Regions from separate parts of the Clostridium sp. C1 genome, predicted to be linked through region 2. Evidence: predicted binding sites of a transcription regulator. Region 2 holds the regulator's gene; each other region holds the start of a gene.
What was found. The regulator HrcA, encoded in region 2, represses chaperone genes, less so after heat shock. The targets are predictions, from matches to a motif close to TGTTAGCACTCNNNNNNNNNGAGTGCTAACA.
Positions count from the first base shown of each region.

Region 1 (10,696 bases), 540 kb from region 2:
TACAGTGGATTGCTATAGAATGGATGGGGAAAATACTGTTATAAATGATAAACCATTCCAATTGGTTAGTGTTCTAGAAGGTGAAGGAACATTGGAAGGTATGGATGTGAAAATGGGTGATCATTTTATTATCTGTAGTGATCAAAAAGAGGTCACTTATGATGGAAAAATGACAATCATGATCACAACATTATAAATATGAGGCAGATGGAAAACATCTGCTTTTCATTTGTTTTTAATTATGGCATAATAAAAAAGAAAAGAGGGAAAAAGATGAAAGATATATATCAAGAAGCATTAGAAATGCATGAAAAAGTAAAAGGAAAATTGGAAGTACAACTGAAAGTTCCATTAAATGAAAGTTATGATTTATCATTGGCTTATACACCTGGTGTTGCCCAGCCATGTCGAGAAATCGCAAAAAATAAAGAAGATGTTTATAAATACACTTGGAAACAAAATAGTGTCGCAGTCGTAAGTGATGGGACAGCTGTACTTGGACTAGGGGATATTGGACCAGAAGCAGCTATGCCTGTCATGGAAGGAAAATCTATTTTATTTAAGAAATTTGGTCATATTGATGCTGTACCTATTTGCTTAGATACTAAAGATCCTCAAGAAATTATTCGTATTGTTAAAGCGATTGCACCATCTTTTGGGGGTATTAATTTAGAAGATATTAGTGCTCCTAGATGTGTTGAAATTGAAAGAACACTGATTAAAGAATTGGATATTCCTGTATTCCACGATGATCAACATGGAACAGCCATTGTTGTAACGGCAGGTTTATTAAATGCATTGAAGGTTGTTCATAAAAAAATAGAAGATATCACTGTTGTTGTGAGTGGAACAGGAGCAGCAGGAAGTTCTATTATTAAAATGATTCATGCACTGGGTGTTAAAGAAATCTATGGTTTTAATATCAATGGAATTGTTACAAAAGAGGATTATGATCAATATGATTTTCTAACACAAGAATTAACAGAAATTACTAATTCACAAGCTAAACGTATGACAATGGCTGAAGCTATGAAAGAAGCTGATGTTTTTATTGGTGTATCTGCACCGGGAGTTTTAACATCAGAAATGGTGAAAAGTATGAAAGATAATCCAATTGTTTTTGCAATGGCCAATCCAGAACCAGAAATTCCTTATCAAGAGGCTGTTGATGCAGGAGTTGCGGTGATGGGAACTGGACGTTCTGATTATCCAAATCAGATTAATAATGTTTTGGCATTTCCGGGATTATTTAGAGGTGCACTGGATGTTAAGGCCAGAAAAATCAGTGAAGGAATGAAATTGGCAGCAGCTTATGGTTTGGCTTCTCTTGTTGATGAAACTGAATTATCGCCAACATATGTCATTCCTAATGCATTAGACCCACGTGTCAGTGATGTTGTGGCTAAAGCAGTAGCCAAAAAAGCTATTGAAGAAGGACTTGCAAGATAAGTACATATTGTTTATAGGACATAGAGGAAAAGATTTTTCTCTATGTTTTTATTTTATTGACAGGCTATAACTACAGTTGTAGTATAATAGTAGAAGGACTACAATTGTAGGAGGTGATGAAAATGAAAAGTTTATCAGATGCAGAACTATTAATTATGGAAGTTTTATGGGGTGGTCAGACATTTCTACTAGGAGAAGTTGTAGAAGCACTCAAGATAAAAAAACATTGGAGTCGCAACACAGTTCATACCTATTTAACAAGAATGGAAAAGAAGAATCTTGTTAAAATTGATAGAACGCATGAACCACATCGTTATTGTTATGTTTTATCAAGAAATGAGTATCTGCAATGGGAAAGAAATCGTTTATTAAATAAGGTTTATCAAGGATCTGTGACTGATTTAATGAGTGCATTTTTAAAGGATTCAAAAATAACACCAGAAGAAAAAGCTAAACTCAATCAAATTCTTGATGAAATGGAGGTTTAAGTATGACTAATATTTGGGAATTTTTAATGCAGACAATAGAAATCTCTATTGTTGCTTTGATATTACTGTTATTGAAGAAAATATTTCAAGATAAATTATCACCAAGATGGCAATATGGAGTCTGGAATGTTCTTTTTCTCTCTTTGGTAATACCCGTAGGATTCTTTCCTTTTGCTCTTTTTCCTTCGTTACATGTCTTGCTTGAAGCGGTGAAAACAATCATTGAACAATCACTTCATTCATCTTACATAGATATTTATCTTCCTATTAAAAATATCACATCTTTTCCATTGGTGACTGGTATTCCTCATAGCGTAACAGATTTTCTATTTGTTTTCTATGTTTTAGGTGTTTTATATCATCTGATACGATATATGCATCAATATATCCAATTGAAAAAAATTATCTTTATTTATGGTCAAAAACCAAGTGATGAACTTTTTCAAAAAATTCAACAAATCGAAACAAAATATCATTTTCCATCTTGTCAAGCCCTTGTTTTAGAAGGTATACCTTCAGCTTTTGTGTTTGGTCTATTCAAACCAGTTTTTGTCTTACCAAAACAAGATACATTAAATGAAAAAATTATTTTGCATGAGTTACTACATCTTCAATATAAAGATTCTTTACAATGTGTCATATGGTCTTGTTTGAGATGTATTCACTGGTGTAATCCTTTTCTACAATATGTCTTTGACCAAATTCATAATGATATGGAAAGTCTATGTGATCAAAGAGTATTGGAAAAGCTGGAAGGGGAGCAAAGGAGAGATTATGGAAGAATCTTGTTGAATATGACCAATGAAAAATATCCTTATGCTTTTGGAACAACTTCTCTTTCCAATGGGGCAAAGAATATAAAAAAACGTATTGAAGCTATTGTCAGATTTAAAAAATATCCACAAGGTATGACAGTTGTTTCTTTATGCATATGTCTTTTATTGGCTCCTTTATCAATTGGATATTTCCATTCTTATACTTTAATAGGTAATCCTTATGAGCATGAAAGTTTTTCTTATCAGCTTTCTTTAGCTTCTGCAAGAATGATGGAATATCCAACAATAGCTGGTGCTATTGATACATATGCAAAAGGTATTGTTTCCAATGATGAACAGTTTTTATTATCAGTTTTACCACAACAGGATTATCATGATTTTCGATCTGTACTCAGTCAAAGACCTGATCCTGTTGTATCTAATCTCACTTATTATTTATATGATGTCATACATTTAGAAAAAATCAATGATGATGAATATCATGCAAAATTATGTTTCTATAATAAAAATGAAAACATTGATGAAAAAAATAATCGAGTGATAGCACATTATAACATCATTCCAATACAAATCAAAAAAGAGCGTGGCTGGAAAGTCAGACAAAATGGTCAAGTATTAACAGGGGATGCTACACATCTTAGAACATTTATGAATAGTGAAATTTATGATATTCCGATCTATAAAATTATATCATTGCCTTGTCAAAGTGGTAAAGTGACTGTGATTGTCAGAAACGGTTATCAGGTTTTTGGCAATGATATTATGAATACACCATCTCTCCATGCTTTTGAATTAAGACCACAAGCAAAATTCAATAGTGGTTACCAGTATTTAGAAGTCATATATCAAAATCAGCAATCTTTACATCATCAAGATGAAATAGAATATATATCTATGAATTTAAAAAATCTAAATGATCAAGACGAAGATATTCATTTTGAAAAACATGATAATTTTTCTGATTATGGGCTATATTATCAGTCTTCATCAAATGAAGAAACATTCTTTTTTGCAAAAGTAGAGAATCATACATTGGATAAAGAATATCGTTTTCAACATATATCTTATTATCATGAGTCAGATCGCATTCATTTACCAGAAACTTATGCTTTACAAATAGATATCAATGGAACAACAGAAATGATAAAAATAAACATGGAAGATGGTGAATGGTATGACATCTAAGTTGTATGTTGGTACATTATATCAGATTATATTTGGTTTTATTTTCATTTTTTTTGATATTCGTATTCAGACCATTCACTTTCTTCCTGATTGGATTGGTTATTATCTTTTTTATAAAGCAATTGATGGGATTGGAGAATATGAAGAAAGTGCAAAATTATTAAGACCTTTGATTATAATATTAGGAGTTTACAATGGGATTATATGGATTTTAATGATCATGAATGTTTCTGTAAAGAGTCTTGATGTATTGCAGTTATTCATGAATATTATTTCCATTTATATACAGTTTCAGTTATTGACGAATATTTCAAATATTGCTTTATCACATCATTTTGAAAATGAATCCAAGCGTTTAAACATATTAAGAATAATGAATGTTATTTCTGTAACATTCGTATCGTTTCCTGCTCATTGGGTTTTTATGCAGTATGTTCAAATCATCATCACATTATTTTATATTGTGATTGTCGTATTATTAATCTTGACTTTGATTGCATATGCAAAAAAAGAAAAGACGTAAAAAAAACTGGCATTTGCCAGTTTTTTAATACATTCCTCCAGGTGCCATTGGAGCAGGAGCAGGGTTTTCTTCTTTTATTGGAGCAACACCAGCTTCTGTTGTAATGAATAAAGCAGAAATACTTGCAGCATTCAATAAAGCACTACGAGTTACTTTTGTTGGATCGATGATACCTTTATCAAACATAGATACCCATTCTCCATCTTTTGCATCGAAACCTTGTCCATCTTCAACTTTCATTTGTTGTTCAACAATTTCATCACTGTTGAAACCAGCATTTTCTGCGATTTGTCCCATTGGAGCAAGTAATGCATCTAAGACAACTTTAATACCTTTTTGTTTATCAACGTTTGTATCTTTTAATTGATTCTTAAGGGCAACATAAGCATTCACTAATGTGACACCGCCACCCATAACAATACCTTCACTAACAGCAGCTTTTGTGGCATTTAAAGCATCTTCAATTCTTAATTTCTTTTCTTTTAATTCAGATTCAGTAGCTCCACCAACTTTAATAATTGCTACACCATTACTTAATTTACCTAATCTTTCAGCAAAATTTTTCTTATCATATTCTTGTTTTGCATTATTCATCTGTTCAGTGATTTCTTTCACACGTTGATCGATAGCAGCTTTATCACCAGCACCACCAATCATTGTTGTATGATCTTTTGTAATATGAATCTTTTTAGCAGAACCTAAATCAGTCATTTGCATATCTTTTAAATTCATATTTAAATCTTTACTATAGAATTTAGCATTTGTTAAAATGGCAATATCTTGTAAGATTTCTTTTTGATTATCACCAAAACCAGGAGCTTTTGTAGCTACAACATTAAATGTTCCTCTTAATTTATTAACAACTAATGTTGAAATGACTTCTTGTTCAAAATCATCAGCAATTAATAATAATGGTTTATTAGATTGCATCACTTGTTCTAGAATTGGTAAGATTTCTTGAACAGTATTGATTTTTTGATCTGTTACCATAATGAAAGGATTATCTAAATCAATAGTCATTTTTTCTCTATCTGATACCATATATGGAGAAACATAACCTTTATCATATTGCATACCTTCAGCAACTTCTAATTCAGTATCAAAGCTATTAGATTCATCAACACTGATAACACCATCTCTACCTACTTTTTCCATTGCTTGAGCAATATATTGACCAATTTCTTTATCTCCAGAAGAAATAGTTGCGACACTTTCAATATCATTGCTTGTTTCTACTTTATGAGATTTATCTAAAATATATTTAGCAACTTCCTTACTTGCATAATCAATACCTTCACGCATTAAAACAGGATTTGCACCTTTTTCAACAGCTTTTAAACCATTTTGAATCATACTTTGAGCTAAGATTGTTGCTGTTGTTGTTCCATCACCAGCTACATCATTTGTTTTATTAGCAACTTCATATACTAATTTTGCTCCCATGTTTTCAAAAGCATCTTCTAATTCAATTTCTTTAGCAATAGAAACACCATCATTCGTAATTAAAGGTGAACCATAACCTTTATCCAATACAACATTACGTCCTTTAGGACCAATTGTCACTTTTACAGCATCTGCTAAAGTATTGACACCATTTAACATAGCATCTCTTACATCTTTAGAAAAACGAATTTCTTTACTCATCTTAATTCCTCCTATTCAACAATAGCTAAAATATCTTCTTCTTCTAAAATCATATATTCATCGTCATTATCTTTAAACTTCGTTCCAGAATATTCTTTGAAAATAACTGTCATACCTTCTTTTAAATGATCATCACATTTAGGTCCAACAGCAACAACTGTTGCTTGATTACTAGCTTGTTCCTTTGGACTTGTTAAAATGATTCCACTGGCTGTCTGTGTTTCAGCCTTTTCTTTTTTTAATATCACATAATCATGTAATGGTTTTAACATTTGTATTCCTCCTTATTTAGCACTCATATATCTTGTTTGCTAACAACTATTATTATAGCATGATATATGAACTGAATATGAACTTTTAGCACTATGATTTTAAAAGTGCTAAAATCCTTAAAATATATGAAATAATATTTTTATTTAGACTTCTCTTTTGTTATAATTTAAAAAAAGGAGAAGATTATGGCAAAAAAATATGAGAGATTTATAAAAACTTATAGTTCAGAAAAAATACTTCAAACTTCTGAAATATGGGTTGATAAAGAAACAGGTGTGAATTATCTTTTTCATAGTAATTCCGTTGGTGCAGGACTGACAGTATTAGTTGATAGAGAAGGAAGACCTATTATTACAACGGTATTTCCAGATGAAGAATAGGAGGACGACATGAAAGCTGTATTTAATCATTGTAATATTAATGTTACAAACTTAGAAAAAAGTATCACATTTTATCAAAAAGCATTAGGACTTACTGTTGTCAGAGAAAAGGAAGCATCGGATGGAAGTTTTAAACTTGTTTATCTGACTGATTGTGAAGCCTCTTTTCAATTAGAATTGACATGGCTAAAAGATCATCCACAGGCTTATGAATTAGGTGAAAATGAAAGTCATATTTGTTTTGTTGTTGATGATTATGAAGCATATCATCAATTGCATCAAGACATGGGATGCATATGTTTTGAAAATGAAGCAATGGGACTTTATTTTATTCATGATCCTGATGATTACTGGCTGGAAATTGTACCACAAAAATGAGCAAAGAACCTTTGTGCAAAAGGTTCTTTTTATACGAGAATTTCAAATGTCTGATTTTGATGGATAACAGGCAGGATTTGAGCATGATAGGGATTGTCTAAATGCTCTTGTAATAGAAGTTTTGTTGTTTCATAGTGTCCAAAATAGTGAATTGGTAAAATGTATTTTGTTGGAACATGTCTTAAAAAAGCATTTAAGCCTAATAAATAGTCTTTTTCTTGACGAATATCCACAACAACACAAGCAAGATCAACTGGTTCTTTGATAGAACAGATTTCTTGGAGGTAAGTCTGTTTTTGATATATATTGTCTTGTTCTGGTTCACCTTCCCAATGCCACCAATGAAGATCACCAGCATGATATATTGTCTGATTTTCCACATGGACAAGAAAAGCACATCCTTCATCAGTAGAAAGCAGTGTGGAAATAGATAAATCATCTATTTGATAAGTTTGATGTATATCTACATAATATGCATCATATTTATGACGCAGTGTATTGGATAAAATATAAGTGATTTGAGGATGATGAATTTTAAAAATATGGGGATTATAATGATCATAATGACGATGAGAAACAAAAACATAAAGAGGTTTCTCTTGATTAAGGTGAAGTTCACCTTGATAATAATCAAATAAAAGCAAATGATTGTCTAACTCGATTAAACAACCACTATGATATAAATGTGTAACTTTCATATAAAAAAAGATAACATGCAAACATGTTATTCTTCTTCTCCATCATCATAATTTGAAACATTGTGATAAACTTCATCAACATCATCACAATCATTTAATAATCCCATTAATCTATCAAATAACATCATATCATCACCTTCAAGTTCAACATATTCTTGAGGTGTTGTTGTAATATCATCTACATCAAATTCAATATCTTCTTTAACAGCTTCAATAGCAGTTTTAATTTTATTTAAATCTGTTGGTTCACCAGTGATTTTAATACGTCCATCTTCTAATGTTGTAATGTCTTTAGCATCAACATCTCCCATCACTAATGCTTCTAATACTTCGTCTTCACTCATACCACTTAAAATAACTGTACTTTCAACATTATATAAATAAGCAACAGAACCTTCAGCTCCTAATTTAGATTTTGCTTTTGTAAATGCTGGACGAACTTGTGATATTGTACGATTGATATTATCTGTTAAACATTTCACGATTAATGTAGAATTACCTGGACCAAAACCTTCAAATTGAATAGGTTCATAATTTTCAGTCACACCACTTTTGACTTTATCAATAGCACGTTTAATAACATCAGCAGGAACTTGTTCTTTTTTTGCTTTGTCTACTAAACGTCTTAATGCTAAATTTCCATCTAATTCTGGTCCACCAGCTTTCGCTGTTAAATAAATTTCTTTTCCATATCGTGAATATAATTTTGCTTTTTTGGCAGCTGTTTTTGCCATTGCAACTTTACGCACTTCATGTGCTCTACCCATGATTAAACGCCTCCTTTAAAAATTCCTTTAGTATTATAAACATTTTTTAGTGATTTTTCAATAAAAAATGGTATAATCACTATATTTCATCATGAGAGATTAAAGAAAGGAGTCTGCCGTGAAAAAAATTGTTATTGTTGGAGCAGGAGCATCTGGTGTTTATTTATCACTTTTATTAAAACAACAAATGCCCCAAAATCAAATCATAGTTTTAGAACAAAATAAATCCCCATTAAAAAAATTATTAGCTACAGGAAATGGAAGATGTAATCTATCCAACAAAAAAATGCATTCACAATATTATCAAAGCGATCAACTCAAAATGGTTCAATCAATTATTCAAGATTTTGATATGGTTGAACAAATGCAAAAAATAGGACTCTATTGTGTTTATCAAGGTGATTTGCTTTATCCTAAAAGTGAACAGGCATTGTCTGTGAGAAACGTTTTCATGCAGCGTAGTGAAGAAGCTGGGGTTGTCTTTCAATATGAACAGGAAGTTTTACAAATTCAACGACAAAAGCATCAATATCTCATCAAAACAAATTCTCAAAATATTATCGCTGATGTTATTGTATTGGCGATGGGAAGTGAAGCAGGGAAACTTTCTGGAATGAATACATCACGTTATGAGATTTTAAAACAAATGCATTTAAAAGTAGTTGAACCAGTGCCTTCGCTTGTGCAATTTTATACATCTCCTGTCTTCAAATCTTTAAAAGGTGTAAGAGTTAAAGGAACATTTTCGTTAGTTGAAAATGAAAAATGTATCCATCAGGAAAAAGGAGAATTATTATTTACTGATTATGGTGTTAGTGGAATTGCAGTGATGCAATTATCGTCTTTTTATCAAAAACATCATCATTATCAATTATATATTGATTTTTTTGATGAATTAAGCCACAATCAGTTATGTCAATTATTGTCTAAACAATCTTCTTTATTTTTAGAAGGATTGATGAATCATAAGATTGCCAAAGCATTTCAAAAATATCAGTATCTTTCAATAGACCAGCTTGTATCATTATTGAAGCATTATCCATTAGAAATCAAAGGAATCAGAGAAGCTTCTTATGCCCAAGTTATGAAAGGAGGTCTATCTTTAAAGGAAGTAACAGAAGATTTGGAATTGAAACAATATCCATGTATTTATGCAATGGGAGAAATTTTGAATGTTGCAGGAATGTGTGGGGGTTATAATTTACATTTTGCTTTTGCCAGTGCTTATCGTGTTGCAAAAGCAATAGAAAGGAATGTCTATGTTAAGAATTCATAATTTAAAAGTAAAACTTGGTGAAAAACGTTATGCAAAAATCATTTCTCAAAGTTTAAATGTTCGTGAAAAAGAAATTCAAAATGTTTCGCTTGTCAAACAATCTTTGGATGCCAGAAGACAAAATGTCCATTGGATTTGTAGTTTTGATTTTACTGTTTCCAATGAAGAACAGTTTTTAAAAAGATTTCCTCAGCTTCAAAAAGTACAACCTTATCAATATCAGTATTTACCATCAAATGATCAAAAAGTCATGATTGTCGGTAGTGGTCCAGCCGGACTGTTTTGTGCCTATGTTTTGGCTATGAGTGGTCAAAAGGTCACAGTGATAGAAAGAGGACAGGAAATTGAAAAACGTGAAAAAGCGGTTCAAGATTTGCTTGAACATGGTCTATTACATAGTGAAAGCAATATTGCTTTTGGAGAAGGTGGTGCAGGAACTTTTTCAGACGGGAAATTGACAACAGGTGTAAAAAATAAGCGTATTCGTTATATTTTAGAAACATTTGTAAAGTTTGGAGCACCAGAGGATATTTTATATCTGCATAAGCCACATATTGGAACAGATTATTTACGACAGGTTGTTCAAAATATGCGTAAGTTTTTAGTGTCGAAAGGTGTCACTTTCTTATTTGAAACAAAAATGATTGATTTTCAAAAAACAGAAAGTGGTTATCAGATAACAGTTTTACAAAATTATCAAAAGAAGATTTTGAATAGTGATTTACTTGTTTTAGCCATTGGACATAGTGCCAGAGATACATATGAAATGCTATATCAAAAAGGTATCCCTCTCCAACAAAAGCCTTTTGCTGTAGGAGTTCGTATTGAACAATCGCAACAGAAAATCAATCAGATTCAA
Region 1 is NZ_CP073631.1:469,117-479,812, forward strand. It holds gene KEC48_RS02395 (type I phosphomannose isomerase catalytic subunit) at 1-196, shown strand, start outside; gene KEC48_RS02400 (malic enzyme-like NAD(P)-binding protein) at 274-1,449, shown strand; gene KEC48_RS02405 (BlaI/MecI/CopY family transcriptional regulator) at 1,572-1,937, shown strand; gene KEC48_RS02410 (M56 family metallopeptidase) at 1,940-3,898, shown strand; gene KEC48_RS02415 (hypothetical protein) at 3,888-4,421, shown strand; gene groL (chaperonin GroEL) at 4,446-6,065, opposite strand; gene KEC48_RS02425 (co-chaperone GroES) at 6,077-6,337, opposite strand; gene KEC48_RS02430 (DUF6440 family protein) at 6,524-6,718, shown strand; gene KEC48_RS02435 (VOC family protein) at 6,728-7,096, shown strand; gene KEC48_RS02440 (MBL fold metallo-hydrolase) at 7,126-7,794, opposite strand; gene KEC48_RS02445 (YebC/PmpR family DNA-binding transcriptional regulator) at 7,821-8,561, opposite strand; gene KEC48_RS02450 (aminoacetone oxidase family FAD-binding enzyme) at 8,680-9,837, shown strand; gene KEC48_RS02455 (FAD-dependent protein) at 9,821-10,696, shown strand, end outside.
Region 1: KEC48_RS02425 (co-chaperone GroES) is a predicted target of HrcA. The motif match lies at 6,352-6,382, and genes of this name have one in related genera.

Region 2 (10,696 bases):
AGACATATTTGTTCCTGTATCTCCATCTGGTACAGGAAAGACGTTCAATGCATCAATCTCTGGATGGTTATTATGCAAAACAGTTGCTCCAGTTATAACCATCTCTTTAAACAGTTTACCATCAATGATTCTCATGTTAACCCTCCACTAATCTGTCACACGAATGCTTTGTACAAACACATTCACTGCTTCAATATCAATATCTAAAGTTGTTTCTAATACATATTTCACTTTCTTTTGTACTTCATAAACAACTTCAGAAATTTTCACTCCATATCCAACGATAATATAAACATTTAAAATGATTCCTGTTTCCCCATCTTCTACGACAATCCCTTTAGCATAATTATCTTTACCCAAAAGATCATAAAAACCATCTTTCATAATCTTTTGGCTTGCCATTCCAACAACACCATAACATTCTGTTGCAGCACCCCCAGTAATACTTGCAACAACATCTAATGAAAGATGAATATCTCCTAAATCAGTTGTTTTCGTTATCATAACTATTCCTCCGTTCTTATCATAAATTTATAAATAGTTACCTATATTATATCTCATTTTTAAATTATTGACAATTATTTCATGGCAATGCATACGCATTATAACCCACTTATATTCTCTTGTAAATAAAATTTAAAAAAATATTGAAATATTCATCTTTTTCAGATATTATAAAAATGTTCAAATACAATATTTTTTTATTTTTATATGAAAAAGTATTTGCATTTTCTTTTTATTAATGATATTATACTTAGGTATGTGAAAGACACTTTGTAAAGGATGGTGAATATAATGGCTAGAAAATGTGAAGTGAGCGGAAAAGGACCTATGTCTGGTAATTCTCGTTCTCATGCATTAAATGCAACTAAGAGAAAATGGAATGTTAACTTACAAAAAGCTACTATTTTAGTCAATGGTAAACCAAAAAAAGTAAAAATTTCAGCAAGAGAATTAAGAAGTCTTAGAAAGAGTGCTTAATGATAAAGATTGCATCCTAGTGGGATGCTTTTTTTATATATTTAATCATATGTTTTCAATCTTATTTTATACAAAAAAAGAAGATAGTTTGGACTATCTTCTAAAGCCTTTTTTGAATTGATCAAAGATTGATTCTTTTTTTGTGGCTTTTTTTAATTTATGATAAAGTTCTTTTTCCTCACGAGATAATTTTGTAGGAATTTTTACATCAATCTTAACATACTGATCTCCATAATTATCACTACGTAAGTCTTTAACACCTTTACCTTTTAAACGTAATGTTGTTCCGGGTTGTGTTCCTTCTGGGACTTTTAATGTCACATCTCCATAAACTGTTGGTACATCTACGTCACAACCAAGCGTTGCATCAACTGCTGAAATTGGAATGGAAATATAAATGTTTTTGCCATCACGCTGGAAGTGTTGATGTGGTCTAACATAAATTTCGACATATAAGTCACCATTTGGTCCTCCATTTGTACCACGATGACCTTTTCCTTGAACACGTAACTGTTGATGTGTATTGATACCAGCAGGTATATTTAATTCAACTGTTATATTTTTATTGACATATCCATTTCCATGACAATGTGGACATTTTTCTTTAACAACTTTTCCTGTTCCATGACAGTCTGGACATGTTGTTTGATTAACAAATGTTCCAAATGGAGAACGTTGCTGTGTACGGATTGTTCCTGTTCCTCCACAGCGTGAACATGTCTGATAATCATTTGGTGTTTTTGCACCTGTTCCATGACAATGTGAACATTGTTCATCATAATTGATCTTAATTTCTGTTTTCTTTCCTTTAATCGCATCCATGAAGTCGATTTCCAATTGTACAAAACGATCTTCACCACGCATTGGACCACTCTTTCTTTGACGTGATCCTCCACCACCAAAGAATGAACCAAAAATATCTCCTAAGTCAACATCTTCAAAGCCACCAAAGCCACCAAAACCTCCGGCTCCACCACCGAATCCACCAGTTTGATCAAATGCAGCATGACCATAACGATCATAGGCAGCTTTTTTATTGTCATCTGACAAAACATCATAGGCTTCCTGAACTTCTTTAAATTTTTCTTCAGCTCCAGGTTCCTTATTGACATCAGGGTGATATTTTTTAGCCATTTTTCGATAAGCTCTTTTGATTTCATCAGCACTGGCATTTTTTGACACACCAAGCACTTCATAATAATCTCTCTTTTCAGCCATAATCTCACCTCTTGACTAGATAAAACCAAGGCAAAGCCTTGGCTTTATGTTAATTTTTTTCTGTAAAGTCTGCATCAACAACGTCATCATCATTTGTTGCTGTATTTGAAGCATTACCTGTTGGGTTAGCTCCTTGTGATTGTTGTTGATATTGATATGCTGCCATTTGTTGAGCCATTTGTTCTAATTCACTCATTTTTGATTCAAGTGTAGCCATATCATTATCATCTAATGCTTTCTTCAATTCATCTCTTAAAGCAGTTGCCTGAGATTTTTGATTAGCATCGATCTTATCTCCTTGTTCAGCTAAAGCTTTATCAATTTCATTAATCATTTGTTCAGCTTTATTTCTTGTTTCAATATCTTTACGTTTCTTTTCGTCATCAGCTTTATTTGCTTCAGCTTCTTTAACCATTCTATCAATTTCTTCATCACTTAAACCAGTTGAGTTTTGAATAGTGATAGATTGTTCTTTTTGTGTTTTCATATCTTTTGCTTTAACATTAACAATACCATTAACATCAATGCTGAAAGTGACTTCAATTTGAGGAACTCCTCTAGGTGCAGGTTCAATACCATCTAATTTAAATAAACCTAATTGTTTATTATCCTTAGCCATTGTTCTTTCACCTTGTAATACGTTGATATCAACAGCTGGCTGATTATCAGCAGCAGTAGAGAAAATTTGTGATTTTGTTGTTGGGATTGTTGTATTTCTTTCGATTAAGACAGTCATGACTCCACCCATTGTTTCAATACCTAATGATAATGGTGTAACATCCAATAAGACAATGTCTTTAACATCTCCAGCAATAACTCCACCTTGGATTGCAGCACCCATAGAAACAACTTCATCAGGGTTTACTGATTTGTTAGGTTCTTTTCCAAGTAATCTCTTTACTGATTCTTGTACAGCAACAATACGAGTAGAACCACCAACTAATAAAACTTGATCAATATCATTTGGTGACATACCTGCATCACTTAATGCCTGTCTTACAGGTCCTTCTGTACGCATAACCAAATCATGTGTTAATTCATCAAATTTAGCTCTTGTTAATGTTAATTCAAGATGTAATGGACCAGCTGGACCAGCAGAAATAAATGGTAATGAGATTTGAGTCTGCATCATACCAGATACATCTTTTTTCGCTTTTTCAGCAGCTTCTTTAACACGTTGCATAGCCATTTTATCAGCGCTTAAGTCAACACCTTGTTCTTTTTTAAATTCAGCAACAATCCAGTTCATGATAGCTTGGTCAAAGTCATCCCCACCTAAATGGTTATCTCCAGCAGTAGCTAAAACTTCAAACATACCATCTGCTAAATCAAGGATAGAAACGTCAAATGTTCCTCCACCTAAGTCATATACTAATACTTTTTGTTCTTTATCTAATTTGTCAACACCAAATGCTAAAGCTGCAGCAGTTGGTTCATTAATAATACGTTCTACTTCTAGACCAGCAATTTTTCCTGCATCTTTTGTTGCTTGACGTTGTGCATCATTGAAATATGCTGGAACTGTGATAACAGCACGATTGACTGGTTCACCTAAATAAGCTTCAGCAGTTGCTTTTAAGTTTTGTAAAATCATAGCTGAAATTTCTTGAGGTGTATAGTCTTTTCCATTGACATGTTCTTTGTAACTTGTACCCATATGTCTTTTAATTGACATAACAGTTTCTTTGTTCGTTACAGCTTGACGTTTTGCAGCTTCACCAACAATAATTTCTCCATTTTTAAAGGCAACAACAGATGGAGTTGTTCTTGAACCTTCAGGGTTCGCAATAACTTTTGCTTCTCCATTTTCCATTACACTGACACATGAATTTGTTGTTCCTAAATCAATACCAATAATTTTATTACCCATAACGATCATCCTCCTATTTTTTATTCATTCACTTTAACTAAAGATGCACGAATAACGCGATCTTTCAATTTGTAACCTTTTTGAAGCTCCTCAACAACAATATTATGACCATATTGATCATCCTGTGTTGTCATCACTGCCTGATGTAGATTAGGGTCAAATTCTTTACCCTGAGCTTCAATCACTTCTACACCATTTTTCTTTAAAATAGCCATCAATTGATCAAAGATCATTTGATATCCTTTTAAAAATGTCTGAACTTCTTCACTAGGATTTTGAACATTTAAAGAACGCTCAAAATTATCAACAACTGGAAGCAATTCTTCGATAAATGACTGCATCATAAATTTTAAAGAATTTTGATGTTCCTTTTCTAAACGTCTTTTCAAATTTTCCATATCCGCAAAAACTTTATAATAATCCGTTTTCCAAGTATTCACTTCTTCTTCCAGCTTTTTCATCTGATTTTCTAAGCTTTCTTCTTTTTGTTCTTCCTTTTCTTGAGTTTCCTCTACAACTTCCTGTTCTTCTTTAACTTCTTCCTGTGTAGTTTCCTTTTCTTTTGCCATTATTTCACCTCTATTCATCATCTTCTTGATTACTTAGAACTTCTTCCAAGCTCTTTGAAATATACTCAACTAAAGAAACGACTTTTTCATAAGGCATACGTGTAGGCCCAATGACTGAAATAGATCCTTTAGACTCATTCCCTGTTTTAAATGAAGCTGATATAACTGATACATCATTTAAATCCTGAATTGGTGAATCACTTCCAATTCTCACTGTGACACCATCTTCCAATGCGATTGGTTCCAGACTTTTCCATGATTGAGAATTTTCAAAAGCACTGACTAAACGACGTAATTTATTCACATCATTATATTCAGGCTGATACAATAAATTTTCTTTACCAGAGAAATAAACATTATTGTTTGCAAATTTCATAAACGCCTCTAAAAAAGCATTAAACAAAACTTCATGTTCTTTAATTCTTGCACTCAATATAGGTTTGACATCTCTTTCTAATCGAAAAGCCACTTGATTAATAGGTGTTCCATCTAATAACTCATTCATGACATTCACACAACTTGTTAAATCTTCCATATAGGCATTATTTTTAATATTGAAATTACGATTTTCAACATGTCCTTTATCTGTCACAATAATTGCTGTGACAGTATGTTCTGATAATGGAACAAGTGTAATATTCTGCAAATGTTCATAAATGGCATTAGGACCCAAAGCCACTGTTGTTAAATGGGTAAGCTGACTTAAAATTTGACAGCTTTCTTTAATAATCTCATTTAACGAACGATGACGATTTCCTAAAAGTGTGGACACTTGATTCTTGACTTCATCATCTACACTAGGCTGCATCAATGTATCGACATAAAAACGATATCCTTTGGTTGAAGGAACACGCCCCGAAGATGTATGTGTCTTTTCAAGATAACCATGTTCTTCAAGAAATGACATTTCATTTCTAATTGTCGCACTTGAATAAGGAAGCTGATACTTCGTCATCAAGGTTTTTGATCCTACTGGTTCAGCCGTTTCTACGAACTCCTCAACTATACATTTTAGAATCAGTAACTGTCTAGCTGTCAGCATATCTCAACCTCCTTTAGCACTCCTTTTACCTCTGTGCTAATTACATTATACTCATCTTTTTAGCACTGTCAACACTTTTGTGCTAATAAATAAAGAAAAACAGACTAAGTCTGTTCATCTTCCAAAAAATCTACTAATATACTATTTAAATAATTGATCCCTAATGATGTTGTTTTTAAATACCCATTATCTATTTCTAATAAATTCATCTTTTGATATTTTTCAATTACATGATGATATCGCTTTTGAAAATCAATTCCATATAATTGATTGATGTGTGAAATAGATATACCTTCATTCAAACGCAGTCCCATCATTATTTTTTCAAATAACTGATCACTCTTTGTTAAAGTGATATCATTTTCCAAATAATGATGTTCTAAATAACGAGTCAATGATTTGGTATTTTCATATCTGTGTCCATTTTTTAAAGAATGTGCCGAAACCCCAATCCCATCATAATCTTCATAATGCCAATACACAAGATTATGTAATGAAGGTTTATATGCATAAAAATTACTCACTTCATATTGATGATAGCCATGCTGTTGTAATCTTTCTCTAATCAATGCATATATCTTGGCATCTTCTTCATCATCTAATGGCTGATAATGTTCATTTTTTAAAATCGTATGATCTTCCAAAATCAATGAATAATAAGACACATGTCCAACCTTTAACTTTACCAGTTCATCAATATCTTCACAAACATCTTGAATCGTCTGTTCTGGCAAACCATACATTAAATCAATATTGATATCCTGAACACCTTTATTTTGTGCCTCTAAAATAAAAGATTTCACCTGTTCACAAGTATGAACACGTCCAATCTTTTTTAATAAATGATCATGAAATGTCTGAACACCTATACTCAAACGATTCACTCCATTTTGCACACATAACTCTAATTTTTCATGACTCATTGTTTCTGGGTTCATCTCCATACTCCATTCCTGACAATGACGGGCATAAGGTTTTAAGAGTTCAAATAAATATTGTAATTGTTCATAAGTCAGTGCTGTGGGTGTTCCTCCACCAATATAAATTGTTTTATAATCATGAGATAACTGTTTTTGCTGAATTTCAAATGCTAAAGCATCTAAATATTGCCATGTCCACTTTTCATTATAAAAAACTTTACAAAAATCACAATATGTACAGATATGTTGACAAAAAGGAATATGAACATACAAAGCACTCATGATAAACCAAATTCCTTTGCCAGTCCACCTAATGATGTTTCTTTATAATCACTGGATAAATCTTTTCCAGTTTCTTTCATGACTTTGACAATCGTATCAAAAGATACTTTATTTTTTCTTAAATAACCTAACTGTTTTGCTAACATGGCCGCATCTAAGGCACGTAATGAACCATATCCATTACGTTCAATACAAGGAATTTGAACATAACCTCCTACTGGATCACATGTTAAACCTAAATTATGTTCCAGTCCCATTTCAGCTGCATATTCAATCAAAGAATTATTCAATTCATAAATCCATGCCATTGTTGCTGCTGCCATAGCACAGGCTGTTCCAACCTCAGCCTGACATCCTCCATCGGCTCCCGAAATCGTTCCATTGGTTTTCACAACATTCCCAAAAAGTCCCCCAATGGCTAAAGCTTTAATCAAATCTTTCTTTTCAATATGCAACTGCTTATAACAATAATACAATACAGCTGGCATAATACCACTTGCACCACAAGTTGGTGCTGTAACAATCTTTCCGCCATCCGCATTTTCTTCTGAAACAGCATAAGCATAGCTGGAAATAAATAATCTTTCTCGATCAGCTTCACGACGTGTATTTTGAGCCTGTTGAAACATTGATTTCGCTACTCTTTTTAATTTTAATTTCCCTTGAATCAGTCCTTCTTTTTTCAAGCCATTTTCAACACTTTCAAACATGGCTCCTAAAATATCTGAAAGAAAATGATCAAAATCATCTCCTTCATTTTCTAAAACATAATCATATAAAGATATTCCATGTTCATCTACATAATGTAAGATTTCTTTCATCGTATTTTGTTTATAAACTTGAACAGGTTCCTGTGCCAGATCCCCTTTAAATAAAATAGAACCCCCACCAATTGAATAAACTTCAATCTGTTTCATTTCCTGATCACCTTGAAAAACATGGACTATCATCCCATTAGGATGTTCTGGTAATTCTTCACTTTTAAAAGAAAAGTCTACAGGTTTTGGTGCAAATGTCTTTTCAATAATATAATCAGTTAAATGTCCTTTTCCAGTTAAAGCTAACGAACCATGTAAATCAACATGAAAACGTGTCGCTTCAGGGTACATTTCTTTAATTTTCAAAGCCGCTCTTTGTGGTCCCATTGTATGTGATGATGAAGGTCCAAATCCGACCTTAAATAATTCTCTCATTGATTCCATGATTCATTTCCTCCCATTCTCATTAAAAATAGTTCTAAACCTTTATATTTATCTATTTTCCCTGTCTTCACAGCAATATCCAGCTGTGATAGTTCATCAATATGTGCCAATAATTCTTTCAAATCAAAATCCTTACCATCACGTCTAATATATTTTAAACGATAGGGATTCATAGATAAAATTTGAGCAATTTCTCTATCATTATAACCTTTTCTATCTAATAATTTCACTTGATATAATAAACGCATGGCATTACCAATCAAAACAATTAATTTGACAGGTTCTTCATTATTCATAATCAAATCTTTATAAATTCGAAAACTTCTCGCTGTTTCTTTATTTAAAATCGCCTGACTTAATTCAAAAACATTTTCTTCAACCTGCTTTGTCACCAATAAATCAATCGTTTCTACAGTAATATGTTTTGTATACAGGCATAATTTGTTCACTTCCTGTGAAATTTCCAGAAGATGAGAAGGCATACGTGATAAAAATAGTCTTAATGCTTCTTCATCTATTTCACAACCTCGACTCTTAATCGCTTGATGCGTCGCTTTATATAACTGACGCTCATCCATTTTTTCAATATCATAAAAATGAGCATACTTGCGTAATGTTTTCACTACTTTTTTTCTTTCATCAAAATTTCTTTGATCATGATAAATCACAAATATTGTTGTGGGATTATCTAAAGGGAGATAATCCATAAACTTTTGAATATCTGCATCATTCATTGTTTTTTGTTTTTGAGCCGTTAAAAAAAGTGGATTTTTTAAAACAATCATCTTATATTCCGTTAAAAATGGTGGTGTTAAAGCATCCTCAATAATCGTTGACATACTGCTGTCCTGACACCAATATGTCACCATATTCATATCTTCCTCACAAATATGATACTTCTTTTTGAGTGTCTTTAATCTTTGTTCCATCAACAATTTATCTTCACCATAGATGACAAAATTCATGGTATCACCTCTATCTTTATCATTATACATGAATCAACGCAAAATGTAACGTTCTTTTCCATAAAATCTTAGATGAAACATTCCATCCTGATCGGTTCTTAAAATCGTGATACCTTTTCTTTGTAAACGTTCAATAACCTGAGGTGAAGGGTGCTTATACATATTATTCTTTTTAACTCCAATCATCGCAATATCAGGATGAATCACTGATAAAAGTAACGCAGAAGTGGCACTGGCACTGCCATGATGTGAAACCTTTAAAACATCGACATCCAATGTCTGCAATTGTGGTAAAAGGTCAGCTTCAACTTGACTGGACATATCCCCTGTCATCAAGATATTCATTGCCGGTAAGGAAATATACATAACGAGTGACTGATCATTAGAATCAGTATAAACCTGATGACTCTTAAACATTTGAATTTGAGCACAGCCAATCTGTCTGGTCGCTTCAAATTCATCAATGACCTGCCCTATAGAAAAATGTTCCAATAAAGAAGGAAGTGCCCCACAATGATCAAAATCATCATGTGAAATATACACATAATCCAAATGTGAAATACCTACCGATTTCAAATAAGGTATAATCGTCTGGGCTGCTAAGTCATAATCCTGTGTTCCTCCCGTATCAATCAAAATATTTCCTTGATTCATAGGTAGACGTATGAGGGTACAATCACCTTGTCCTACATCAATCATTGTCACCTCACCATAGATTTTATGTTGACTCCAGAAATGAAAAACAATCATTAACGAAAACAAGGCACAAACGTCTTTTCGATAAGATTGCTGAAGTTCTTTAGCGATAATGATACGAAAATAGAAAAAATAAAAAAGAATCAGACATGCTAAGGTTGGCTTAGAAAAAATAAGGAAAGTATTCATAACCGTCATAAAAGATAACATATTTTGAAAAAGAATGACGGTATATTTTAAAACAATTTCAAGAACAGGGAAAAATATAGAAAGCGCACATAAGCTATAAAAGATTTCAATAAAGACATTTAAAATATCGCTGACAAAAAAAGAAATAATGGGAATTTGGGCATTTAATGTTAAAATGATGGGTAATGAGGAAAGATAAATCCAAAATGATGAAAAGCGTAAACGCTGCGTTAATAAAACGATAAAATAAATAAAATAAGAAAATACAAAGGAAATATTGTAAATGATATAGGGATTATAAAATAAGGATAATATGATCAGGAAAGCAAAGATATCTAATTTATGAAACCATTTTTTTAATAGTTCATATAATAATAAAATAAAGAAAGCACGATACAAAGACACAAGCATAGGAATAGAAAAAATATAAAAGCCAATCATCATAAACGTTAAAACCTTTGCTAGTTGACGTGGTAAAAATAAAGCTAGTACATTTTTAATTATTGCATATAAAATATGGATATGCATTCCTGATAAAGCAAACATATGAACAAGTGAAAGATCTGTTAATAACTGATAGTCTTCGCCAATAGTCAAGCTTCTTTCACCTAAAATAAATAATCTCTGATAATCTTGAACATCCTGTTGTGAAGAAAAACGTTGTTCTAACCAGCGATAAAATGTTGGTTGTTTTTGCTGGGAAATCAGTTTTTTAACATAAGCTTTATGAAAAATCTTTTGTCCATAGAGATAATCCTTTTC
Region 2 is NZ_CP073631.1:1,005,478-1,016,173, forward strand. It holds gene KEC48_RS05495 (DAK2 domain-containing protein) at 1-135, opposite strand, end outside; gene KEC48_RS05500 (Asp23/Gls24 family envelope stress response protein) at 148-504, opposite strand; gene rpmB (50S ribosomal protein L28) at 796-981, shown strand; gene dnaJ (molecular chaperone DnaJ) at 1,075-2,199, opposite strand; gene dnaK (molecular chaperone DnaK) at 2,249-4,069, opposite strand; gene grpE (nucleotide exchange factor GrpE) at 4,090-4,638, opposite strand; gene hrcA (heat-inducible transcriptional repressor HrcA) at 4,649-5,680, opposite strand; gene hemW (radical SAM family heme chaperone HemW) at 5,785-6,882, opposite strand; gene KEC48_RS05535 (L-serine ammonia-lyase, iron-sulfur-dependent, subunit alpha) at 6,879-8,084, opposite strand; gene holA (DNA polymerase III subunit delta) at 8,072-9,049, opposite strand; gene KEC48_RS05545 (DNA internalization-related competence protein ComEC/Rec2) at 9,083-10,696, opposite strand, start outside.

Region 3 (10,696 bases), 1.0 Mb from region 2:
ATGTCGGTATGCTTTCAGATATTATAAGATTGGATGAACAGACATCTCAAGAAGAATTAGTTCGAATCATTCAATCATTGAATCAAGATGATAAAGTTGATGGTATATTGGTTCAATTACCTCTACCTTCTCATATTGATGAAGATTGTATTTTAAATACAATTGATCCTTGTAAAGATGTTGATGGGTTTCATCCATCAAATGTCGCAAAACTTGTTTTAGGTGAAAAAGGACTTGTCCCATGTACACCAAAAGGAATGATGGTTTTATTAGATGAGATTCACTATGATTTAACAGGCAAAGAAGTTGTTGTTGTAGGGCGTAGTAATATTGTTGGAAAACCTGTAGCCCTGTTATGTTTACATAAACATGCGACAGTAACGATTGCTCATTCTCGTACAAAGAATTTACCGGATTTATGCAAACGAGCAGATGTTTTAATTGCAGCTATTGGAAAACCTCGTTTTTTTAATAAAGATTATATAAAACAAGGGGCTGTTGTTTTAGATGTCGGTATTAATCGTGATGAAAATCATAAATTATGTGGTGATGTGGATTATGAAGATGTCAAAGATATTGTTTCATATATTACACCAGTACCGGGAGGAGTAGGCCCTATGACCATAGCCATGTTAATGGAAAATACTTATCAGGCATATTTACAAAGGGAGGAACTGAAAAATGGAGTATAATTTGAATGATATTGTAGAAATGAAGAAACAACATCCATGTAAAAAATCTAATCAATGGAAAATTATTCGTATGGGTGCGGACATTAAAATTAAATGCTTAGGATGTGGCGCTATTGTTATGTTTTCACGTCGTGATTTTGAAAAACGTTTAAAAAAGGTTATACCTGCTCATGAAGATACGATTGATTAAAGAAAAAGATAATTTAGAAGTTGAAAAACTCATTCGAGATTGTTTAATTGAATTTGGTGGTAATAAACCGGGTTGTGCATGGGAAGATAAAGATTTAGGACAGTTTTATCAAGTATATCAACCTAAAAATAAACAATATTTAGTTGTTATAAAAGATAATCATGTGGTAGGAGGATGTGGGATAGGTCCTCTAGATGGAATAGAAGGAATCTGTGAATTACAGAAAATGTATTGTTATAGTGAGGTGAGAGGCACTGGGATTGCTCAAGAACTTTTGAATCAATCTTTAGAGTTTGCCAGACAATATTATTGTCAGTGTTATTTAGAAACATTTTCCAATATGATTGCAGCCAATCGTTTTTATCTTAAAAATGGTTTTCAACTGTTAGATCAACCACTTATCAAAGGACCCCATTATGCCTGTGATAAATGGTATATCAAAGATCTATAGAGGTGATTTTATGTTAGTAACACATCATTATCAATTTTCAAAACGTATGGAAATGCATGACATCACAGCAACAGTCAAAAAAGATGTTCAACAATCTCAAATACAAGAAGGTATAGTTGTTGTTTATACGCCACATACAACAGCAGGAATTACAGTCAATGAAAATGCTGATCCGGATGTTGTAAGAGATATGCTGGCAGGTTTTGAACGTGCTTTTCCAACGTATCATTCAGATTATCATCATTTTGAAGGAAATTCCCATGCTCATATGAAATCAACAATTTTTAATGCCAGTCAAACTTTTATTATTCATCAAGGAAGAATCATATTAGGAACATGGCAAGGTATTTATTTATGTGAGTTTGATGGACCACGAAAAAGGACATTTTATGTCAAAATAATAGCAGGATAAAAGGCATATTGTTGATCTAAAGTGAATTGAATAAATATTTCATTGGATAAAAGAGTGAAAACTTACGTTGTAATCAAAGATGTATGACAATCAGCATACATCTTTTTTTAAATTTTCAACATATTGAATAATATCTTCTACACGACAGTGTAATATAAAACAAAGGGTGTCAATTGTTTTGGTTGTGATGGCTTTCCCTTGTTTAATTCTATACATTGTATTAGCAGAAATTCCTTCTTTATAGATGAGAGCATACTCTGTAATGCCTTGTTTATACATTGTTTCATACAATGGTTTATAACTAATCATATTTATCACCCAATTCAACTTTAGCATAGTCAAAACGTTGACTAGGCTTAATATATTGAGTATAAAAAAGTGCTTTCAAAAAATAAAAAATTGATGATCATACATATAGTATGTTATCATCAATTTCTTTTAAACATTATTTTTTCACAACATAAGTAATTAAACGAGCTCCAGGTCCCGCATGTGTTCCAATGACTGGACCAATAACACCATGTAAAGTTTCACCAAAATGGAAAGCTTCTCTTAATGTATTTTCAAACTTATCTAAACCATCAGTTGAACCATTATAACCAATACAGATAGGTTCATTTAAGTCCATTTCACCATTTTGTTGAATCAAGTCTATAATTTTTGCAGTTGCTTTTTGTGCTCCTCTTGCCTTAGCAAACATTTCTAATTTTCCATCATCAAAACCTATAATAGGTTTAAATTTCAAAAGTGTTCCAGCTGTAGCAGCTGTTTTGGATAAACGCCCACCTTTGTATAAATATTCCAAAGTATCCACAAAGGCATATAGACGAATACGATGCTTATATTCTTCTAAGAATGTATAAATATCCTGAGCTACCATTCCTTCATCTCTTAAAGCGACAGCTTTTAAAACAAGTAAACGTTGCATTTGTGTTGTTCCTAAGCTATCAATGACGTAAATATCATCATATTCTACTAAGTCTTTAGCAAGATTAGCACTTTGATATGTTCCGCTAATTGTGCTAGATAATGTTATCACAATAACACTATCCTTGTTATCTTTTGCTGTTTCATAAAGATCAGCAAAATCTTGTGGTGAAGGTTGTGATGTTGAAGGTAATGTATCACTATTCACTAACAAATCATAAAATTGATCAGGTTGTAAATCAATGCGATCTTTATATTCTTTTCCATCGATAATAACTTTTAATGGAACGACTTCAATGTTTAATTCTTTAGCGTATTCTAAATCAATATCTGAAGTAGAATCAGTAATAATTTTAATCATTTTTTTTCCTCCGTCATCAAGATTCTAATTGTATGAAGCATTTTTTCTAAGGATTTAATTTCTTCTTTGCTGAAAAGTTTTTCAATCTTTCTTAAAGCACTCTTAATATAACGGTCATTTTCACGATAAAACTCTAAAAACTTCGCTGTGACTTTTAAATGATAAGAACGCTTATCCTCTTGACTGACCGTTTTAATTAAATATCCTTTATCAACCAATTGATTGATTTTATACGTTGCATTGGGTTGTGAAATCCCCATATATTTTGCATACTCTAAAATAGTAGGTTCACCTAACATATAGATAATATCTAAGCTAAATGCTTCTTGCATCGTAAGCTCTTTAGATGCTGCACACATAGATGCATAAAAATTCATTTTAAAAATATTATAAACAGCTTGAAATTCTTGACTGAGCATAAGACCTCCTTATAAATACTTAAAATATTTTAAGTATAGTATAAATTATTTTTAATGAAAGTCAATTATAAAACATAGAATTGCAATAATAATTGCTGCAAAAACATCACTGATATGATGCACTCCACTGAAAATACGAGTAAGACTCACAATGATTGCGATTATACAAGCAAAGATACCAATATATGTATTCGCATAAAAACAAATCAATGCAATAATACAGGCACTGACACTATGGCGACTGGGAAATGATTCACCATGTTTATGTCCTTTTAAGGGTTTGATATCCATGTGGTCATAAGGACGAGGGCGATTCACTATTTTTCTAAAAATCGTCACAATAATAAAAGCAATACATGGTCTTAATATCGCTTCTATAAAGTGAGGATTATGCGTTAACCATAAGTTGATCAATACACATGGATAGATAATGAAAGTAATATAAGGACAGTATTCTGTTAGAAAAAGAATGGTTTTTTCTAAACGAGGACGTTGTCTTATATAGGCTAACATTGATTGATAGAAATGCTCCAAATTGCTCACCCTTTCTTTACCATTATATCTAAAATATGTGATGAAAACAAATAAAATCTGTTGTTGTATTCTTATTAATCATTGAAAATAAAAAAATAGATACAAGCTCTTATTTTAATGGATAAAGAAATGAAGAATCAACATATTAATGGAAAATTGTATTTTATTGACAGTTTATCTTGTTAAGAATAGAATATTATTAATTAAAGAAATAAATATACATAAGATTATCTATTATTTTAGAGATGAAAATGAATTATATTTTTATTAAAGGGGATGGTGTTTATGGAACAATGGAACTTTTATGTGTCTGGCATTTTATATGATAAGTTTTTTCAAGAAGATGAAAAAATCATGATTTCAAAGCTTGATGTCTATTCAGGAAAATGGCAAGAAAAGACGTTATTTAGCGAATCTGAAAGTGAAAACTTGAAAAAAATATGTCATCGAGATATTTTGTCTTTTTTTAAGCGAAAAAAAGATTATGAAGAAAAGATTTTTAGTGGTGCAAAACAGTTTCAAACATCATGGAACGAACAGTTTCAATTAAAAGAACATAATGTCTATATTCAAAGACATAAACTCTATCCAATGGATTTATGTTTTGATCAAACAGGTATATATGCTGTTTTGATGGCAGCAAGGGATATGGTTTGTATATTAGTAAAAAATGGATATGAAAAAAGGACGATATTAAAACAATGGGAAGATTTGACTTATTCAAAAGTCAATGTTTTTCCTGTTCAAAAAGCAAAAACATTTGATGTACAAACAAAAGATCATATCTCTCTAGCAACTGATGTCTATTTGCCAGTAAATAAAAATCAGAGTCAATTCCCAACGATACTCGTTCGTACTCCTTATGGAAAGAAACAAAGTTATTTTCAATATTGGCGATTTGTTCAAAGAGGATATGCAGTTGTTATACAAGATGTTCGTGGTAGAGAAGAAAGTCAAGGCGAATGGATGCCATCGTACTATGAAGTAGAAGATGCTAATGATACACTGAATTGGATTGCTTCACAAAGCTGGAGTGATGGTTGTGTAGGAATGATAGGAGCTTCTTATTTAGGTTATGTACAATGGGCAGCTTTATGTAGCCAAAATGTGCATCTTCAAGCTATTGTTAGTTTTATGTGCTCGGGAAGTGCTTTTGTGGACATACCAAGACGTGGAGGATGTTTCAATTCTGGTATGTTGGCATGGGCATTTGCGATGGCACAAAAAACATTTTTACCAGAGAACATGACTCAGGATTGGGATTATTTAATGAAAATACGACCTATTTCTAAAATTCCTGAAGTGGCTTTAGGGAAGCCTATTGATTTTCTTGATCGCTGGTTAAAACATGAGAATATGGATGATTTTTGGAATACAATGGATTGGGAAAAAAGAAGTGGTGGTTATCAAGTCCCTGCTCTTATTATATCTGGTTGGTTTGATGATAATGGTATGGGAACAACACAGGCTCTACGTTTAGTTAAATCATGGAAACCGAAAACATGGAAAGCCATCATAGGAGCATGGAAACATAACGGGAATGCTGAATATGACTTACATCATGTTTATATGGGAGAGAATGCTTTAAGATATGATATTGATTTACAATGTATGTTGTGGTTAGACCGATTTGTGAAAGGGGTTCACAATGGTATCGAAGAAGGAGCACCAGTTGAATATTATACGTTACATGAAAATAGATGGAAAACTGCTACAACATGGCCTGTTTCAAATCATAGAGTGAAGCTCTATCTACAAGATTCTGATGACAAAGCCAATGGAAATACTTTGACATGTGGAAGTGGACATTTGATTGAAAATCAACCTTTCAAAAATGGCTGGAGTATGTATTGTTATGATCCTGATAATCCTGCAAAGCACATCATTGATGTATCAGAGAATGAACTGGAAGTTCCAGAAAATTACATTCATGAAGAAAAAAGAAAAGATGTTCTTACTTTTTCTACAGATATTTTAGATCATCCCATCACAATGACTGGAGATTTTAAAGTCAAACTATATGTTTCCTGTGATTGCCCTGATACAGATATTGTTGTGAGAATCTGTGATGTTGATCCTTTGGGAAATTCAATAAAATTGGCAGATGGTGTGCTAGATTTAAAATATCGAGATGGTTTTGAACAACCAAAATTTCTTCAAAGTGATGTTGTTTATCCTATTGAAATACAGACTACAAAAATATCTAATACTTTTCAAAAAGGTCATAGAATTCGCTTAACGATAACTTCTAGCGCAGAAAATTTCATTTTCCCTAATACAAATACGAAAGAAGGATTTAACGGTATAGAAAAAAGAAAAGCAAATATAAGGATTTATTGGGGAGCACCTTATATATCTTATATAGAATATATTCAAGATGATTTTTAAAAAAGTCACTCATAAATGATTTATCTATCAAATACTACTATCATTTAAAATAGAATGAATTAATAAAAGGGGAACGCAAAACGTTCCTTTTTATGACTTTCTGATAGTTTTATTGAAGCAAAAATTGAGAATTGATATAATGTAAATAATATGGAGATGGGATATTATGAAAATCACTGGAACAAAAAGTTATATACAAGTTGAAGATGATAGTGGCAATATCGCAAGATTTGATGGTGAAGTATGTTTAAATGGTTTTTACGCAGTGGCTGATTCTATTTGCTGGTTAAAACATCAAGGAGAAGTCACTGATGAAGATAGAGTTCAACTGATTTACAAGGCAACGCAATATGGCAGGGATTATGATATAAAAGTATTATTTTTTGACCATGATAATAAAGTTATGTTTGAAAAAGAACTTGAGCTTTCAACAGAAGTCTATTGGGCAAAAAACAATCTTATTTTTATTGCTGTTATTTTATTGTCAATGATTGCTTCAATTATTTTAGTTGCAGTATTAGATGTTGTAAGTGCTATGTTCCTATTTATTTTGAGTATTGGTGCTTTTATTTTTATAAGTCCATTTATCTTATGGGGAATTTCTATATGTAGATTTCTTGTGAAAACAAAAGGGGATGAAATGACAGTGAGATCAATGATAGGGAAAACTTATTCATTTCCTTTAAGTGAAATAGAGAAAGTTGTAAGAAAAACTAAAAATTTATATGGCTGGGAAGAATGTCAAAAGATAATCATCTATATAAGAAATAAAAAGATTATTCTTCGTAGAAGTATGGAAGGATTTGATGATATGGATGCTTACCTTTTACGACATGTTGATCATATTATATAAGAATATGGAAGCTGCATAGATTATTTCGTTATCAATCATTTTTGAAAATGTCAGAAACATTTTAAATCCATTTTGTTGCTTACTTATAAACTAAAAAATTTTATCTAATCATATTTTGAAGTCCTCAAAACGTTAGTAATAATTGTTATGAGAAGATTAAAGAAGTATTTAGAATCCAAATGTAATCTTTTTATTCGTGGTGGCAATGGCATATATAATTTTATTTTTTTGAAATCTTCTTCAATTAAAATATCTTCTTGAAATAAGGTACTTACTCTTTTTAATGATTTAATCTTCTTTCTCACAGAACCCTTAATACTATTTTCATATTTTCCTTTTTTATGAAAATTAAAGTCCAATAAGTGTTCCATCATAGCATTTATCAAAAATGAAGCGGCGGATAAATTTACATTTATTCCACTAAGATGGAGAAAATTATCTTTTTTGCTGCAAGAATATAGTAATTTTTTCTTGAAATCTTTAGAACGAATGAGATATAGATGGGTGACAAAAACTTCCTTATATTTCTTTGATTCAGTTATTGTGATTTCTTTTACTCTTATTTTAAAAGAAGTTTGTTCAACCATATGTTCATCTTCGTTTCTATGAAATCATAAAGGGGATTAATCGCCCTTTGATTTTTAATGGATATGGTTTTTTGAGGTTTCCATACCGATCATTTTTTCATATATATATTAACATGCCGGTAGAAAAGGTTAATGTATATCCATTAATAATAGTTTATTCTTTTTGTATTGGTTTATGTATTTTTTAATTAGTAAGATACTCTTATTTTAAATAGAGGGATAATAAGAAAAATTAATATTGAAGGATTAGTTGATTGTGGATAATCATTTGTTAAACTATGCGGCTTGGATTCATTTTATGTAACGATCAAGGCAATGTTGATATGCAGTATGCATTAGGGGCTTAAGCCATAATATTTTTGAAAACTCAAAATTATTAATCATAAAAAGAATATAAGCATTTTTTAAATAATCATTCTAATAAATCTTGTTATATTTCAGTGAAATCATAGCTATAGAGATATAAAAAATGATAAAGAATGAATAAAATTTGTTAAATTGTTAAATTCTCGTGCGATATTGGTTATCAAAGTTGGTGGTGTTTTTCTTGGAACATTTTTATAATGGAATTATCAAAAGACAAGGAGGATTGTACAATGAATTTAGGAAATAGTTTATTTCATGCAAGGAAGAAAAGAGGATTATCACAAGAAGAAGTTGCCCAAAAGATTGGGGTAAGTAGGCAAACTATATCAAAATGGGAAACAAATGAAACCATTCCAGATATTTATCAATCAAAAAAGATGGCAAAACTCTATAATGTTTCGCTTGATGAACTCATTGAATTTGATGTTGATTTACAAGAAATAGAAGAAATGATTGAAAAGAGTGATGATAAAATCAATGAAAAAGTGAATTGGACAAATGCGTGGGGTAAGAAATATCCCATACTTCTTCAATATCAAAGTGAAGTTAATACAGCAAATTATGCATTTCGAATTACAAAAATGTTTGATGAAATAAAAGATGAATATGGCTACACAAAACAAGATGCCATGCTTGTTCTTAAAGATATTTTATACAATGCTTATAAAAGCTGGAACAAATGATGTCAATTATGTGAAAAAATGTTTTTAGCACTCTAGACTTGACTCTGCTAAAATAGAGGACTATAATATAAATAGAAATAAGGAAAGAGAATAAAAAAGGCAATCCTTACTTCTCATATCAAACATTGTTCATTCTCTAACAATGCTTAGAATTGTTTTTCAAGAGGTGATATTTATGTTAATGCCTAGTATTTTTGGAGAAAGTTTATTTGATGATTGGTTTGATGATTTAGATAAGGAATTCTTTGGAAAGAAGAATCCATTATATGGAAAACATTCAAGAAATATGATGAAAACAGATGTACGTGAAACAGAAGGAACATATGAATTGGATGTCGATCTTCCAGGCTTTAAGAAAGAGGATGTGGAATTGACATTTGAACAAGGATATTTGACAATCTCAGCTAAGAAGAACTTGAATAAAGATGAAAAGAATAAAGATGGACAATATATCCGACAGGAAAGATATGCAGGAAGCATGAGTCGAAGCTTCTATGTAGGAGAAAGTGTTCCACAGAGTGATATTAAAGCAAAATTTGAAGATGGTGTTTTAAGAATTTCAATTCCAAAACAGGATATGAAAGCTATTGAAAACAACAACACAATCATGATTGACTAAGCAGGGAAAAATCCCTGCTTTACTTATTCTTAATCAAAACTTTAGGTAATGAGATAGTAGATAAGAAAAAAAGTTTATATATTATAAGCAGTTATCAGGTTTTCTCTCCACATTTAACATTCTTTATACTGATAACCAAGTGGGCAACCACTTTCTATAAATAAAAAGATTCCTTCAAAACGAAAGGAATCTTTTTGGTTATCTGACAATCACAGCAGTTCCAGAAACAGTCACCATCAACATGCCATTATCAGCACCTAAAACTTCATAATCAACATCAATACCCACTACAGCATTTGCCCCTTTTTCACGAGCACGTTCTTCTAATTCCTGTAATGCTTTTTCTCTGGCTTCCAAAAGTTCATTTTCATATGTTGCTGATCTGCCACCAAAGATATTAGATAAACCAGCTGTGAAGTCTTTGATAAAATTAATACCAGAAATGACCTCACCAAAAACAATTCCTTTGTATTCCATAATTTCTTTTCCTTCAACAGAAGGAGTTGTTGTTAAAATCATATTCTCGCCTCCTAACTTTAATATATCATATTTGTTTGGAAAAGATATGAATAAGAATTGCCTTTTTAATAATTTTTCGCTAAAATGGAATGGAGTTAAGGAGTGATGAAAAGATGGCATTAACAGCCGGAATTGTTGGACTTCCTAATGTGGGTAAGTCAACATTATTTAATGCAATTACAAATGCACAGGTTGAAGCAGCAAACTATCCATTTGCGACAATTGATCCTAATGTAGGTGTTGTGGAAGTTCCTGATTATCGTTTAGATGAATTAACAAAGATTTTTAATCCTAAAAAGACAATTCCTACAACATTTGAATTTACTGATATTGCAGGTTTGGTCAAAGGGGCAAGTCGTGGAGAAGGTTTAGGAAATAAGTTTTTAGCAAACATTCGTGAAACAGATGCAATTTGTGAAGTTGTTCGTTGTTTTAGAGATAAAGATATTACTCATGTAGATGGGGATGTAGATCCTGTTAGAGATGTGGAAACAATCAATTTAGAATTGATTTTTGCTGATTTGGAAACAGTGGAAAAGCGTATTGGTAAAATTGAAAAGAAAGCTAAATCTGGTGATAAAGAAGCAAAGGCTGAAATGGAAGTTTTAGAACCTTTAAAAGAAACTTTAGAAGCTGGAAAACCAGCGAGAGTATTATCTTTTTCTAAAGAGGAAATGGATATTGTTAAACAATAC
Region 3 is NZ_CP073631.1:2,012,484-2,023,179, reverse strand. It holds gene folD (bifunctional methylenetetrahydrofolate dehydrogenase/methenyltetrahydrofolate cyclohydrolase FolD) at 1-692, shown strand, start outside; gene KEC48_RS10875 (DUF951 domain-containing protein) at 682-882, shown strand; gene KEC48_RS10870 (GNAT family N-acetyltransferase) at 863-1,333, shown strand; gene KEC48_RS10865 (secondary thiamine-phosphate synthase enzyme YjbQ) at 1,344-1,745, shown strand; gene KEC48_RS10860 (helix-turn-helix domain-containing protein) at 1,836-2,054, opposite strand; gene KEC48_RS10855 (DegV family protein) at 2,191-3,033, opposite strand; gene KEC48_RS10850 (MarR family transcriptional regulator) at 3,030-3,452, opposite strand; gene KEC48_RS10845 (phosphatase PAP2 family protein) at 3,504-3,965, opposite strand; gene KEC48_RS16365 (hypothetical protein) at 4,135-4,257, shown strand; gene KEC48_RS10840 (CocE/NonD family hydrolase) at 4,272-6,374, shown strand; gene KEC48_RS10835 (hypothetical protein) at 6,541-7,227, shown strand; gene KEC48_RS10830 (hypothetical protein) at 7,332-7,814, opposite strand; gene KEC48_RS10825 (helix-turn-helix domain-containing protein) at 8,411-8,863, shown strand; gene KEC48_RS10820 (Hsp20/alpha crystallin family protein) at 9,039-9,482, shown strand; gene KEC48_RS10815 (putative heavy metal-binding protein) at 9,681-10,001, opposite strand; gene ychF (redox-regulated ATPase YchF) at 10,115-10,696, shown strand, end outside.
Region 3: KEC48_RS10820 (Hsp20/alpha crystallin family protein) is a predicted target of HrcA. The motif match lies at 8,886-8,916, and genes of this name have one in related genera.